3 regions of the Micromonospora sp. NPDC023956 genome follow, and region 3 is predicted to be linked to each of the others. Evidence: riboswitches for the same ligand, from Rfam matches in the RefSeq annotation. Region 3 holds a riboswitch; each other region holds the start of a gene.
The links. Region 3 has a riboswitch for cobalamin ahead of AB0F58_RS01415 (prenyltransferase/squalene oxidase repeat-containing protein). Riboswitches for the same ligand answer to the same signal wherever they lie in the genome.
Positions count from the first base shown of each region.

Region 1: another riboswitch for cobalamin. It lies ahead of AB0F58_RS14960 (ABC transporter substrate-binding protein); the one in region 3 lies ahead of AB0F58_RS01415 (prenyltransferase/squalene oxidase repeat-containing protein).
Region 2: another riboswitch for cobalamin. It lies ahead of AB0F58_RS27590 (energy-coupling factor ABC transporter permease); the one in region 3 lies ahead of AB0F58_RS01415 (prenyltransferase/squalene oxidase repeat-containing protein).

Region 1 covers NZ_JBEZZN010000006.1:231,601-234,798, reverse strand. The annotation lists gene AB0F58_RS14965 (iron chelate uptake ABC transporter family permease subunit) at 1-452, opposite strand, end outside; gene AB0F58_RS14960 (ABC transporter substrate-binding protein) at 512-1,528, opposite strand; cobalamin riboswitch at 1,557-1,737, opposite strand; gene AB0F58_RS14955 (sugar phosphate isomerase/epimerase family protein) at 1,893-2,657, opposite strand; gene AB0F58_RS14950 (dihydrodipicolinate synthase family protein) at 2,732-3,198, opposite strand, start outside.
Region 2 covers NZ_JBEZZN010000021.1:13,296-16,493, forward strand. The annotation lists gene cbiQ (cobalt ECF transporter T component CbiQ) at 1-414, opposite strand, end outside; gene AB0F58_RS27585 (energy-coupling factor ABC transporter substrate-binding protein) at 414-731, opposite strand; gene AB0F58_RS27590 (energy-coupling factor ABC transporter permease) at 728-1,408, opposite strand; cobalamin riboswitch at 1,438-1,608, opposite strand; gene AB0F58_RS27595 (ABC transporter substrate-binding protein) at 1,902-3,198, shown strand, end outside.
Region 3 covers NZ_JBEZZN010000001.1:546,052-549,249, reverse strand. The annotation lists gene AB0F58_RS01425 (peptidase) at 1-425, shown strand, start outside; gene AB0F58_RS01420 (hypothetical protein) at 506-946, shown strand; cobalamin riboswitch at 1,021-1,165, shown strand; gene AB0F58_RS01415 (prenyltransferase/squalene oxidase repeat-containing protein) at 1,298-2,728, shown strand; gene AB0F58_RS01410 (hypothetical protein) at 2,785-3,198, shown strand, end outside.

The DNA of each region.
Region 1 (3,198 bases), on a different contig from region 3:
GCCACTCCGGCGAGCACCACCCGGGTCGGCTCCAGGGCACCGCGCGAACCGGCCACCGCGATCACCGCCACGAACGCGGCGAGCGCGCCGACCAGCGCACCGCCGGTCAGTGAGGCCATCCCGCCGCCCAGCCCGACGACGAGGACCGCGACCGCGCCGAGCGACGCCCCGGACGAGACCCCGAGCAGGTACGGGTCGGCAAGCGGGTTGCGGGTGACGGTCTGCATCACCGCGCCGACCGCCGCCAGTCCGGCCCCGACCGCCGCCGCGCCGAGCACCCGGGGCAGCCGCAGCCGCCAGACGATGTGCTCGCGCAGCAGGGGCACGTCGGAGTGGACCAGGCCCAGCCGGTCGCCGACCACCGTCCAGACGGTACGGACCGAGATGTCGGCCGGACCGATGGTGACCGCCACGCTGATCGAGGCCACCAGCGCCACCAGCAGCCCACCCATCAGCAGGGCCGCCCCGGCCGGGGGGCGGGACCGTACCCCGGCCGCAGCGGTGACGGTGGTCAGCGTCCGGTCCCCTCGGGGAGCCCGGCGACGCCCTCGGCGAGCGCCTCGACACCGAGCACGACCCGGACCCCGGCGGAGGTGGAGGAGAAGGGGATGACCACGAACCGCTTCCCCGCCACCGCCCCGAGGTGCCGCAGGGTGGCGTGCCCGGTCAGGAAGGTCCGCTTCGCGGCGGCGGTGTCCCAGCTCGCGTCGACCAGCACGATGACGTCGGGGTCGCGGTCGGCGACGGTCTCCCAGCCGCTGTCGGCCCACGACCCGGTCAGGTCGGCGAAGGCGTTGGTGACCCCGACCGCCGACATGATCATGCCCGGCCCGCCGCAGCAGGCCCCCACGCTCGGGGCGTCGGTGCCCGCGTCCCACCAGAGCACGGAGAGCTTCGCGGCGCCGTCGACCCGGCCGGCCGCGGCGGCGAGCCGGGTCCGCTGGTCGGTGATGAGCTTCTCGGCCCGCTCGGGTACGCCGAAGATGGCCGCGATCTCGCGGAGCTCGGTGAACACGTGGTCGGTGGTGAGCTTCGCCGGCCGGTGCGGCGCCGGGCAGCCGGCCGGGGAGAGGTACGAGCCGACGCCGAGTTTCGCCAGCTCGGCCCGGTCGCCGGCCCCCTCGTCGCCGAACGCGCTCTGGAAGGAGCCGTAGACGAAGTCCGGTTCCGCCTCCAGCAGCTTCTCCCGCGCCGGGTACTCCTTGGCCAGCACCGGCACCGAGGCGTACGCGGCGGCGTACTCGGGCAGGATCGCGTCGTCCAGGTACGCCGTGCCGGCCATCCGGTCGGCCAGGCCGAGGGCCAGCATGATCTCGGTGGCCGGCTGGTTCAGGGTCACCGCCCGTTCCGGCGGAGCCGCCACGGTGACCGGCGTACCACAGTTGGTCACGGTGACCGGGCCGGCGGACGCCGGAGTGGACCGCTGGGGATCGTCGTCGGTGGCGCACCCGCCGAGCAGGACGACCAGGGCGGTCAGGGGCGCGGCAACGCGCCGGGACAGGGTGGACCAGACAGCGCGCTCGCGCATCGGAATCGCCTTCCAGCACCTCGTGGACGGTTCGTCACAGTGCCGTGGCCGGTCTCCTGGCTGACGGGTGGTGCGTCGTTGACCGGCCTTCCCAGGCGTACGCCCAGTGGCCTCTTCGCAGACGAAGGTCGCGGACTTCCCGATAACAGTGGCGAGGGCCGCGCCGGTATCTCACCGGCTTCCCGAGCACCACGGCAGCGTCACCCTAGCCGCTGGTCCGTGGGAGTGTCACGGTGACGAACACCACGCGCATGATCGACGTATCCGCCGCACCGCCGACCGGGACGTCCGTCCCCTTCGGCCGGCAGGCCGGGCCCACCGGTCGACGCGTCGACGTACGCCGACCGGTGGGCCCGGGGGTCACTCAGAGCACGTGCCGCAGGTAGCCCTCCACCGAGGCGGCCAGCACCTCCCGGCCGGGGCGCTCCCAGACCTCGCCGTGGAAGACCTCCACCTCGATCGGGCCGGTGTACCCGGCGGCGTCCACCGCCCGGCGGAGCCCACGCAGGTCGATGCAGCCCTCGCCGGGCAGCCCCCGGCCGAGCAGCACCCCCGCCGGCAACGGGGTGATCCAGTCGCAGACCTGGAAGGCCGCGATCCGGTCGCCGGCCCGGGCGATCTGGTGGTGGACGGTGTCGTCCCACCAGACGTGGTAGGCGTCGACGACCACCCCGACCGCTCCCGGCTCGAACCGCTCGGCAATGTCGAGGGCCTGACCGAGGGTGGAGATCACGCACCGGTCCGCACAGAACATCGGGTGCAGCGGTTCGATGGCCAGGGTCACCCCGGCGGCGGTGGCGTGCGGTGCCAGCTCGGCGATGGCGTCGGCGACCCGCGACCGGGCCCCGTCGAGGTCCCGGCTGCCGGCGGGCAGACCACCGGAGACCAGCACCAGGACCGGGCAGTCCAGGGTGGCCGCCTCCTCGATGGCCCGCAGGTTCTCCGTCCGCCAGTCGTCGGCGGTGAAGAAGCCGCCCCGGCAGAGCGAGGTGACGGTGAGCCCGGCGGCGCGGACCAGCCGGGCGGCGCGGTCCAGGCCGTACGCCCCGACCGGCTCCCGCCACAGTCCGATGCCCGGCACGCCCGCGTCGGCGCAGGCCGCCACGGCCTCCTCCAGCGGCCAGTTCATCGAGGTGGCCTGGTTGAAGGAGAAGCGGGCCAGCCCGGCGGGCCGGTCGACCCCCGGCACGGCCTGCGGGGCGGTCACTGGGTCACCCCGGCGACGGTGAAGTAGGCCCGTGCCCGCGCGGCGGCCAGCTCGGCGTCGGGCAGCAGCCCGGCGGAGTCGGCGAGGACGAGCAGCCGGGCCAGGTGGGCCGGGGACCGGCCGGCCTGCTGACCGGCGACCATGGTGAAGTGCTCCTGGTGGCCGGTGAGCCAGGCCAGGAAGACGATCCCGGTCTTGTAGTGCCAGGTCGGCGCGGCGAAGAGGTGCCGGGCCAGCGGCACGGTCGGCGCCATGATCCGGTCGTACGCCGCCAGGTCGCCGGCGTCGAGGGCGGCCAGCGCCGCCCCGGCCGCCGGGGCGATGGCGGCGAAGATGCCGAGCAGCGCGTCGGAGTGGCCCTGCTCGTCGCCGCGGATCAGCTCCGGGTAGTGGAAGTCGTCCCCGGTGTAGAGGCGCACCCCGGCCGGCAGCCGGCGGCGCAGGGCGATCTCCCGGTCGGCGT
Region 2 (3,198 bases), on a different contig from region 3:
CGCCGGCACCCCGAGCCGGACCAGCCTCGGCAGGACGTCGGACAGCGGAGTGGTGGCGCTGAACAGCAACAGGCAGAGCAGGGCCGCCGCCGCTCGTCCGGTGGTCGTCGCCGCCACCCCGAACCCGGCCGGGTTCCAGCCCAGCCGGGTCGGGGAGTGCACGGAAACCAGCAGTGGCAGCGCGGAGGTGGCGATGAACAGCGCCGGCACCCGGGCCGCCCGCAGCAGCACCGGCACCGGAACCCGGGCCGGACCGACCAGCAGCAGTGCGGCGGCGGTGCCCGACAACGCCGCCCCCGGCCAGGTGGGCAGGACCACCGCGCACCCCAGCAGACCCAAGGCCAGCAGGGCCTTCTCGCCCGGGTGCCGGAGCCGCCAGGGACCGGTGTGCGCGGCGACGTCGAGGGCGAACACTAGCCGGCGGAGGCGTCGGCGTCGCGCATCCGCTGCCGGGTGCGGGCGACCCCGAAGTAGTAGCCGAGGAACCCGGCTCCCACCGCTGCCTGGAGGGCGAACAGCCCCGACTCGATCTCACCGGAGGGCGGCTCGTAGATGGAGGAGAACCACGGCTCGTAGTCCGGGTGGTCGGCGACGATCGCCTCCTCGGCCTGGGCGTCCGCCCCGGTGAACGGCTCCTCCGCGGAGCCGCCGAGCCCGAGCACCAGCGGGGCCACCGCCAGGGCGACCACCGCCAGCAGCAGGAGCAGGTTGATGCGTCCGAAGCGCTTCACGCGGGCACCTCCTGGGGCTTGCGCAGCACGCCGAGGCGCCGCAGTTCGTCGCCGCTGACGCGGGTGAGCAGTCGCACCACCAGCACCGACAGCAGCCCCTCGCTGATCGCCAGGGGGATCTGGGTGACGGCGAAGATGCTGCCGAACTTCGCCACCGCGCCGAGGAAGCCGGACGTCGGGTCGGGGAACGCCAGGGCGAGCTGCACGCTGGTGACGCAGTAGGTCGCCAGGCCGCCCAGCGCGGCGGCCAGGAACACCGCCACGTCGAGTCCACCGCCGAGGCGGCGGGTGAGCAGGTAGACGGCGTAGGCGACCCAGGGGCCGACGATCGCCATCGAGAAGATGTTGGCGCCCAGGGTGCTCAGCCCGCCGTGGGCCAGCAGGACCGCCTGGAACAGCAGCACGATGCCGCCGAGGACGCTCATCACCGGTGGTCGGAACAGCACCGCGCCGAGGCCGGTGCCGGTGGGGTGGGAACAGGACCCGGTCACCGACGGGATCTTCAGGGCCGAGAGCGCGAAGGTGAAGGCACCCGCCGCTCCCAGCAACAACTTCGACTCGGGGTCCTGCCGGACCTGCCGGACCAGGGCCCGGCTGCCGTGGACGACGAAGGGTGCGGACACCGCGAACCATGCCGCTGCCTGCACCGGGGGTAGGTACCCCTCGGCGATGTGCATCGAAGACCTTCCTCTCCAGCACCTCGTGGACGAGATCACACCGTCAAGGCCGGTCTCCTGGCTCCCGGATCGATGCTTCCTCCGGCCTTCCCAGGCCGTCGGCCTAGTGGCGCAAGTCGGAGGTCACTCCCCGGTCACAGTGGCGAGGGCCGCGCCGGTCTTCCACCGGCTTCCCGAGCACCTTGACGGCGAGAGGCTATCGACCGGCGACCGGCGGGGCAAGAGTGGTGATCCAGCAGGGTCGGAACCCGGCCGCCGCCACCCGCTCCGGTGCGGCACGAGACGCAGGTCAGCGGGGTCCGGCGGTGTGACCGTCGGACCACTATTGCCAACTGTTGGCAACTACGTAAGGATTGCCCCTGCGGTGCGCTCGCCACCGTCCCGACCGGTTCCCGGCCGGAACGGTGGGGCCACGTCCGGTACGGCGACGATCGGTTCCTGTGCCGAAGTGGCCGCCACCGCGCCACGTCGTCGACCAGGAAAGAGGAAGTCGTTGCGGTCTGCGCGGATGGTGGCGCTGCTCGCCACCGGTCTTCTCGCCCTGTCCGCCTGTTCGTCCCCGACGGACACCTCCACCGCTGACGGCGGCGCCCCGCTCGTGGTGGCGACGGCGGGCGAGCCGGACACGCTCAACCCGGTGCTCAACTACGGTGTCGACGGCGGCTCGCTGATCTTCGACGGCCTCGTCGCCCGCGACGACCGCAACCAGCTGGTGCCGGCCCTGGCCCGCGAACTGCCGACCGTGTCCGCCGACGGGAGGACCGTCACGGCGACGCTGCGCGACGGGGTGGTCTTCCACGACGGCAGCCCGCTGACCGCGCAGGACGTGGTCTTCACCTATCAGGCGGTGCTGGACCCGAAGGTCGACTCGACGCTCCGGTCCGACCTGGACATGCTCGCCTCCGTCGCCGCGCCCGACGCGTCGACCGTGGTCTTCACCCTGGAGTACGCCTACGCGCCGTTCCTCCAGCGCCTCGCCCTGGGCATCGTGCCGGCGAAGGCACTGGCCGGGCAGGACGTCAACAAGGCCGCGTTCAACCGCAAGCCGGTGGGCACCGGCCCGTACCGGGTGACCTCCTGGACCCCCGGCGACCGGTTGGTGCTGGCCGCCAACGAGCGGTACTGGGGTGGCAAGCCGGCCAACTCCGGCGTGGTGGTGGCGTTCGTCCCCGACGACAACGTCCGTGCGCAGCGCACGCGGGCCGGCGAGTTCGACGCGGCGGAGCTGGCCCCGAAGCTCGCCGCCGGGTTCGACGGACGGTCCGGCCACCAGGTGCAGCGGGTGCCCACCGCCGACTACCGGGGCATCATGCTGCCGATGGGCGGGCCGGTCACCGGCGACCCGGCGGTGCGCAGGGCGTTGCACGCGGCGGTGGACCGCTCGGCGATGGTGGCCGGCGTGCTCGGCGGGGCGGGGGAGCCGGCGTTCGGGCCGATCCCGCCGACGTCGGAGTTCGCCGAGCCGTCGATCGCCGGCAAGCCGTTCGCCGACCCGGCCGCGGCCACCGCCGCCCTCGACGCGGCCGGCTGGAAGCCGGGGCCGGACGGCGTCCGGGTCAGGGACGGCCGCCCGGCCGCCTTCTCCCTGATGTACCCGGCCACCGACAGCCTGCGCAAGGAACTCGCCCTCGCGGTCACCGCCGACGCGCGGAAGGTCGGCATCAAGATCACTCCCGAGGGCCTGACCTGGGACGCGATCACCCCACGGATGAAGACCGACGCGGTGGTCATGGGCTTCGGCACGCCGTACGACCCGGACTTCGTCTCCTTCAAGCTGTTCACGTCGACCT
Region 3 (3,198 bases):
CGACCTGCGTCTCCGACGTGGACGCCACCGCCCTGGCGGTGCAGGCGCTGCGGGTCGCCGGCCGACCCGCCGACGCCGCCGCCGGCATCCACTGGCTCGTCTCCGTGCAGCGCACCGACGGGGGCTTCACCAACGCGGCCGGCACCGCGAACGCGAACAGCACCGGTCTGGCCGCCCAGGCGCTCCGGGACGGCGGCCGACCGCTCGCCTGGGCCAGGGCCCGAGGATTCCTGGTCGGGCTCCAGGTCGGCTGCGCCGGTGCGCCCGCCGACCGGGGCGCGGTCGACGTCGACGGCGGCACCCTCGACCGGGACACCGTCAACCGGGCGACCGCCCAGGCCGTCCTGGGCCTGACCGGCGTCGGCTACCCCCGGCTCTCCGCCGTCGGCGCCGATGCGCACGCCCCCACCCTGCCCTGCCGATGAACCGCCGAGAAACCCTGCCGACAGAAGGAGAACCCGTGTCCCGCTTCCGTCCCTCCCGTCGTGGCTGGCTCGTCGGCCTGATGGCCGCCGTCCTCGCCACCGCCGGCCTGACCGCCGCCGAACCCGCCCCACGGCCCGCCCAGGCCGCCGCCTGCACCGGCACCTCCGGTGTCACCGTCGTGGTGGACTTCACCGCGCTCGGCGGGGGAGTGTCGGTCGCCTGCGCACTCGGCGACCCGGCCACCGGGCTGGCCGCCCTGCAGGGCGCCGGCTTCACCGTCACCGGCACCCAGCGCTGGGGACTGGCCTTCGTCTGCCGGATCAACGGCCTGCCGACCTCCGCGACGGACCCGTGCGTCAACACCCCGCCGGTCACGGCGTACTGGTCGTACTGGCACGCGCCGAGCGGCGGCGCCTGGTCCTACAGCAGCTCCGGCGCGGGCAGCTACAACCCCGCACCCGGCAGCGTCGAGGGCTGGTCCTTCGGTTCGGGAGCGGCACCGAGCATCCCCGCCCCCTGACCGGCGGCCACCCGCACCGAACGCGGTGACCGGGTGCCGGCACCTTTCTTCTGGCGTCACGTGACGACCGGACGCTATCGTGTCGGCACCCGGGTCCATCCGGGACAACTGCATACGTCCTGAGTGGGGGGAAGCCGGTAGAAGCCGGCGCTGACCCGCAACCGTGAGCGAGGCCCACCTCGCGAGCCGGAACACCCCGCCCGGGACGAGCGGCTTCCACTGTCGAGGTCTACAGGGTGAAGTCCGGCCACCGCCGAGGCCCGTCACCCCGCTCACGATGCACGCGAGCGGGTTCTTCGGATCCGAGGTGCCCTCCGGAGCTCACCGACCGCTCTGCGAAAGGCACCCAGCATGCCCCTGTCCCCGCTCCGACGTCCCGGTATCGGCGTCGCGGCGACGACCGCGCTCGTCGCGCTCGCCGCCACCGCCCCCGGCCTCGGCCTCGCGGCCCCGTCCAGCACGGCCGACCCGGCCGCCGCCCGCGCCGGTGCGAGCTGGCTGGCCGACGAGTTCACCGACGGGGCGCTGCCCGGCCCGTTCGGCGGCCAGGACTGGGGCCTGACCGTCGACGGTCTGCTCGCGTTGACCGCCGCCGACGTGGCCGAGCCGACTCGCCGTGCGGCCACCGATCAGGTCGCCGCGCACGTCCGGTCGTACAACAGCTACGACGACTACGGCATCGAGGGCTTCACCGACGGCGGTGCGACCGCGAAGCTGCTCTACGCCGCCACCGCCGCCGGTGCGGACCCGACCGACTTCGGCGGCTGGGACCTGCGCGCGGAGACCCTGGCCCTGGTCGCCGGAGCGGACAGCGGCGACCAGCGGGGCCGGATCACCAGCCGGACCAACGAGGCCAGCGGACCCGACGCCAGCAACACCTTCGACCAGGCGTTCACCGTGCTCGGGCTGGCCCGCAGCGGTGACCTTCCGCAGGACCCCGTGGACTTCCTTCTCCGCCAGCAGTGCGCGGCCGGGGGCTTCCGGCTGTACCCCGACGCCGGGGACAAGCCGACCTGCGACACCCAGGCCGCACCGACCCTCGACGTGGACTCGACCGCCATGGCGGTGCAGGCCCTGCTGACCGCGGCCGAGGAGGGGGCCACCGGCGCCGCCGACGCGGCCCGACGCGGCGCCGACTGGTTGCTGACCCAGCAGCACGCCGACGGTTCGTTCGGCGGTTCGGGCCCGACCACCGGCACGAACGCCAACAGCACCGGTCTGGCCGGGCAGGCCCTCGCCGCGGCCGGACGGGACACGGCAGCCGACCGGGCCGCCGTCGCCCTGGTCGCGCTGCAACTGACCACCGCGACCGGCGGGGCAGCCGCCGCCGACGCCGGTGCGATCGCCTACAACGCCGAGTCCCTGGCGGCGGCCCGGGGGGCCGGACTGGGGGAGAACGACCGCGACCAGTGGCGTCGGTCCACTGCCCAGGCGCTCCTCGGCCTGGCGCAGGTGCCCCTCGGCCGGATCGGACTCGACCCGCCCTCCTCGCCGAGCCCCAGCCCGAGCGTCTCCGTCTCACCCTCCCCGAGCGGTTCACCGACGCCGTCCGGCTCCGCCACACCCACCCCGACACCGAGCCTCACCGACAGCCCGGTCCCGCCGACCCCGACGTCGACCGCGTCGACCCCGTCCGCCGCACCGAGCACCACACCGGCCGGGGGCGGGACGGGCGGACTGCCCACCACCGGCGCCTCCGTCGTCACGTACCTGCTGGTGGCGCTGCTGCTCATCGGCGGTGGTACGGCGCTCGTGGTGGTCACCCGCCGGCGGACGACGTGACCGCCGGAATCCGGTTCCCGGCGGTCACCGGGGCGGTCCGGCTCACGGCGGTCCCCGTGGCCGTGGCCGCCGCCCTGGTCGTGCCGAGCCCGGCCCGCGCCGCCGGCACCGCCGGTCCCTGCCCGGACGCCTCCGGGGTCACCGTCGTGGTCGACTTCAACGAACTCGGCGGCGGAACGGTGGTCCGCTGCGCCCCGGGCGCCCAGGCGACCGGCCTGGCGGCACTGAAGAACGCCGGCTTCTCGGTCACCGGCACCCTCCGCTGGGGTGAGGGCTTCGTCTGCCGCGTCGAGGGCAAGCCGTCGGTGGCGACCGAGAAGTGCGTGGACACGCCACCGGCCAACGCCTACTGGTCCTACTGGCACGCCGACAACGGCGGCAGCTGGCGCTACAGCGACAAGGGCGTGCTGAACCGCAGGCCGCCGGCCGGCAGTTTCGAGGGCTGGTCGTTCTCCCGGGACCGCAGCCCC